2 regions of the Janthinobacterium sp. PSPC1-1 genome follow, and region 1 is predicted to be linked to the other one. Evidence: riboswitches for the same ligand, from Rfam matches in the RefSeq annotation. Region 1 holds a riboswitch; the other holds the start of a gene.
The links. A riboswitch is a leader RNA that binds a small molecule or an ion and turns the genes downstream of it on or off. The one in region 1 is predicted to bind thiamine pyrophosphate.

Region 1 (2,466 bases):
CACCATGCGGCCGCGCACGGCCTGGCCGACGACACTCACACAGTACGCTAATTCAGCATTTAATTTTAGGAATACCGCCATGCTTCAAGCCACCGAGATCCTGAACGCCAGCATCCTCATCGTCGATGACCAGGAGGCCAACGTCATGCTGCTCGAACAGGTGCTGCGCAACGCCGGCTATACGCGCATCACCTCCACCATGGACCCGCAAGCCGTGCACGCGCTGCACCAGCAGCACCGCTACGACCTGATCCTGCTCGACTTGCAGATGCCGGAAATGGATGGCTTCGAAGTCATGGAAGGCTTGCGCGACATCGAGGCGGGCAGCTATCTGCCCGTGCTGGTGATCACGGCCCAGCCCGGCCACAAGCTGCGCGCGCTGCAAGCTGGCGCCAAGGACTTCGTCAGCAAGCCCTTCGACCTGGTGGAAGTCAAAACGCGCATCCACAACATGCTGGAAGTGCGTTTGCTGTACCAGAAGCTGGCCGAATACAACAAGTCGCTGGAACAGATGGTGGAAGAACGCACGGCGGAGCTGCGCGAAAGCGAAGCGCGCTTCCAGCGCTTCACGGAACTGTCGTCCGACTGGTACTGGGAACAGGATGCGCAGGGCAACCTGACGCGCTTTTCCGGTCCCGTGGCAGAAATGCTGGGCATCGGCAGCGAAGAGGAGCCGCAGCGCTGGAACGCGGCTGAACGCGCCTTGCTCGACGCCAAGATTGCCGCGCGCGAACCGTTCCTCGACTTCATCTACAGCCGCGCCAACCTCGACGGCAGCACGCAGTATTTGCAGGTCAGCGGCGAACCGATGTTCGACAATGGCAGCCGCTTCATCGGCTACCGCGGCATCGGTCTCGATGTCACGGAGCGCCATCGCAGCGCCTGATTTATACTTGTTGCCATCCACATCGACAAGGAAAGCATCATGGCTGACAAATCTCCCTCCTACTGGTTTCCCGCCAAGACCTATGGCTGGGGCTGGGGTTTGCCCATCACCTGGCAAGGCTGGCTGGTGTTCCTGGCCGCACTGGCGCTGTTCGCCTGCGGCGCCTTCCTGTTCCCGCCGCAAACCATGCTGGTCGGCTACATCGTGTATGAAATGGCCATCGTTGCCGCGCTCATTTTCATCTGCAAGCTGAAGGGCGAACCGACCGCCTGGCGCTGGGGCAAGAAGAAGTAACGCCGAAGCACAAAGACGACAAAGCAAGAAATCATCTGGCCACGCGGCGCGAACCGCGTATAATTGGCTCGCTGCCGCAAGGCGGCAAACGCTAGGGGTCCTGCCTTTCGCTGTGGAAACACAGTGCAAGCGCGGGTGAGAAATACCCTCCGAACCTGATCTGGATAATGCCAGCGAAGGGAAGCTTTAGGATGAACGCACCCCGCCTTTCCGCGTGCGCAATTCCGAACCTCCTTAGCTGGCTCCAGGCTTAAAAATAGTCTAGCCAAGGAGCCAAAATGAACGCCAACCCGAAATTCCTCTCCGCCACCGCCACGGTCGACGAAGCCGCCATCGCGCCGCTGCCCAATTCGCGCAAGATCTATGTCGAAGGCAGCCGCCCCGACATCCGCGTGCCCATGCGCAGAATCAGCCAGTCCGACACGGAAGCGTCGTTCGGCGGCGAAAAGAATCCGCCGATCTACGTGTACGACACGTCCGGCCCCTACACGGACCCGGACGTGCAGATCGACATCCGCTCGGGCCTCGACACGCCGCGCCTGCCGTGGATCATGGAGCGGGCCGACACGGAAGAATTGCCCGGCCCTACCTCCGACTACGGCATCGCCCGCCTGGCGGACCCGAAATTGGCCGAGCTGCGTTTTAACTTGCACCGCAAGCCACGCCGCGCCATTGCCGGCAAGAATGTGACGCAAATGCACTACGCGCGCCAGGGCATCATCACGCCGGAAATGGAGTTCGTCGCCATCCGCGAAAACATGCGTCGCCAGGAGTATTTGCGCGAACTGCAAGCCTCCGGTCCCATGGGCGAGCGCCTGGCCGACCTGATGGGCCGCCAGCATCCGGGCCAGTCGTTTGGTGCCAGCATCCCGGCCGAAATCACGCCGGAATTCGTGCGCGAGGAAATCGCCCGCGGCCGCGCCATCATTCCCGCCAACATCAACCACCCGGAAGTCGAGCCGATGATCATCGGCCGCAATTTCCTGGTGAAAATCAATGCCAACATCGGCAATTCGGCCGTCACGTCTTCCATCGGCGAGGAAGTGGAAAAGATGACCTGGGCCATCCGCTGGGGCGGCGACAATGTGATGGACTTGTCTACCGGCAAGCATATCCATGAAACGCGCGAATGGATCGTGCGCAACAGCCCCGTGCCCATCGGTACCGTGCCCATCTACCAGGCGCTGGAAAAGGTCAATGGCAAGGCCGAAGATTTAACTTGGGAAATTTTCCGCGATACCCTCATCGAGCAGGCCGAGCAGGGCGTCGATTACTTCACCATCCAC
Region 2 (2,466 bases), on a different contig from region 1:
ATCGATTTCCTGCTGGCCGTCGGCGGCGGCTCCGTGGTCGATGGCACCAAGCTCATCGCCGCCGCCGCCCTGCATGAGGGCGAGGCGTGGGACATCCTGGCGAAAGGCGGCAAAATCGTCGAGGCCGCCCTGCCCTTCGGCACAGTGCTCACTTTGCCGGCTACCGGTTCCGAAATGAATGGCTCGGCCGTGATTACGCGCAAGGCCACGCAGGAAAAGCGCTCGTTCATGAGCCGCAAGGTGTATCCGAAGTTCTCGGTGCTGGACCCGTCGAAAACGTTCACCTTGCCGCTGCGCCAGGTGGGCAATGGCGTCGTCGATGCGTTTGCGCATGTGATGGAACAGTATCTGACCACCCCCGTGAACGCGTCAGTGCAGGACCGCTTCGCCGAAGGCATCCTGCTGACCCTGATCGAGGAAGGCCCGAAAGCCCTGTCGCACCCGGACGACTACGACGTGCGCGCCAACGTGATGTGGAGTGCCACCCTGGCCTTGAACGGCCTGATCGGCGTGGGCGTGCCGCAAGACTGGTCCACGCACGCCATCGGCCACGAATTGACGGCCCTGTACGAGCTCGATCATGCGCAAACGCTGGCCATCATCCTGCCCAGCATGCTGCGCGTGCGCAAGCAGGCCAAGCGCGCCAAGCTGCTGCAATACGCGGCCCGCGTCTGGGGCCTGGACGGTGGCGACGAGGATGGCCGCATCGAGGCAGCCATCGCGCGCACGGAATTCTTCTTCCGCCACATGGGTGTCAAGACGCGCCTGGCCGACTACGGCCTGAACCATGCCAGCGTGGACGCCGTCGTCGCCGCCCTGGAAGCGCACGGCATGACGGCGCTGGGCGAACAGCGCGAAGTGACGCCTGCGGTCAGCCGCAAGGTGCTCGAACTCAGTTTGTAGATTCGCACCACACTGTTGTAAAACGGTCAGCCAGCGGGACAGCTGGCCGTGCTTCATGCTAAGCTGTCATTTCGCTAGGGGTCCTGGAGCAGTCATCCGGGTGAGAGATACCCTTCGTACCTGATCTGGATAATGCCAGCGAAGGAAAGCGCAAAGTACCTCCCTCCTTTGATAGCTCCTGCGTTGGCGCCAGCCGAACAAGCAGCCTGCCGTGCTCTTTCCCTAGAGGCGGCTTGAACCACGAGCAATCTATGTCCACACCGAATTTATCTATTTCCGTTTTGACCCTGGCCATCCTGCACGCGTTTTCCGCGCCCGCCCTGGCCGCGAATGACACCGCAGAAGCGCCGGCCGACACGCAAAGCATGGCTGAAGTCGTCGTCACGGCCAGCAAGGCGCCTGCCGCCAAGCGCGCTTCCGTGGGCGGCTTTTCCGACGCGCCGCTGCTGCAGACACCCGCGTCCGTCACCGTCATTTCGCAAAAAGACATGCAGGACTTGCAAATACGCAATCTCAGCGATGCCGTCAAGCTCGACACCAGCATCAACGACGCCTACAACGCCGTCGGCTATGCGGAGCAATTTTCCATCCGTGGCTTCAAGCTCGACAACAATTCCAGCTACCGCAAGGATGGCGTGGCCATTCCCGGCGACACGCAAATACCGCTGGAAAACAAGGAACGCATCGAAGTCCTGAAGGGCCTGGCCGGCTTGCAGGCAGGCGTGGCCGCGCCGGGCGGCGTGATCGACTTCATCGTCAAGCGCCCGACTAGCGCGCCGCTGCGCACGGTCACCGTGGAAACGCGCGAGCGGGGCACCCTGTACGGCGCCGTCGACCTGGGCGGACGACTGGAAGACACGCGCTTCGGCTACCGGGTCAACGTGGCAGCCGAACGCCTGCGCTCCTACATCAAGGGTGCGGACGGCAACCGCAAGTTCATTTCCGGCGCCTTCGACTGGCAGATCTCGCCGCAAGCGCTGCTGCAAATCGATGCCGACTACCAGGACAAGGCGCAGGCCACGGCGCCCGGCTTCCAGCTGCTGAATAACACCACCTTGCCGACCGGCATCAGCGCCGACGCCATGCTCAACCTGCAGCCGTGGACGCGCCCCGTGGAAACCGTCACCAGCAATATCGGCCTGCGCTTCCAGTACGCCTTCAATGACGACTGGCACGCCACCTTGTCGGCCAACCAGCACTCGTTCAAGCGCGATGACTACACCGCCTTCCCGTATGGTTGCAGCGGGCAAGACCTGTACCCTGGCTTCTGCGGCAATGGCGACTATGACGTGTACGACTACCGCAGCCTGGGCGAGACGAAAAAGCCCCTGAGCGCACAAGCCATGATCCAGGGCAAGTTCGCCACCGGCGCCCTGCGCCATGACTTCACGGCCGGCGTCTCGACCTTCCGCCGCAAGGACCGCGCCGGCCTGTACGTGTACGACTGGGTGGGCGTGAGCAACATCTATCAGCCGCAGATCGTCGGCACGTCGCCCGGCGTCACGGGCCCCGTGCACCTGGTGCGCAAGGATACGGAAAACTCCGTCTTCGTGCAGGACATCG

Region 2: another riboswitch for thiamine pyrophosphate. It lies ahead of ACP7EG_RS03265 (TonB-dependent siderophore receptor); the one in region 1 lies ahead of thiC (phosphomethylpyrimidine synthase ThiC).

What each region holds. Positions count from the first base shown of each region.
Region 1 is NZ_JAFCWP010000007.1:158,642-161,107, reverse strand. It holds gene ACP7EG_RS21625 (PAS domain S-box protein) at 1-51, shown strand, start outside; gene ACP7EG_RS21620 (response regulator) at 80-886, shown strand; gene ACP7EG_RS21615 (hypothetical protein) at 926-1,180, shown strand; TPP riboswitch at 1,264-1,379, shown strand; gene thiC (phosphomethylpyrimidine synthase ThiC) at 1,459-2,466, shown strand, end outside.
Region 2 is NZ_JAFCWP010000001.1:726,245-728,710, reverse strand. It holds gene ACP7EG_RS03270 (iron-containing alcohol dehydrogenase) at 1-903, shown strand, start outside; TPP riboswitch at 970-1,067, shown strand; gene ACP7EG_RS03265 (TonB-dependent siderophore receptor) at 1,155-2,466, shown strand, end outside.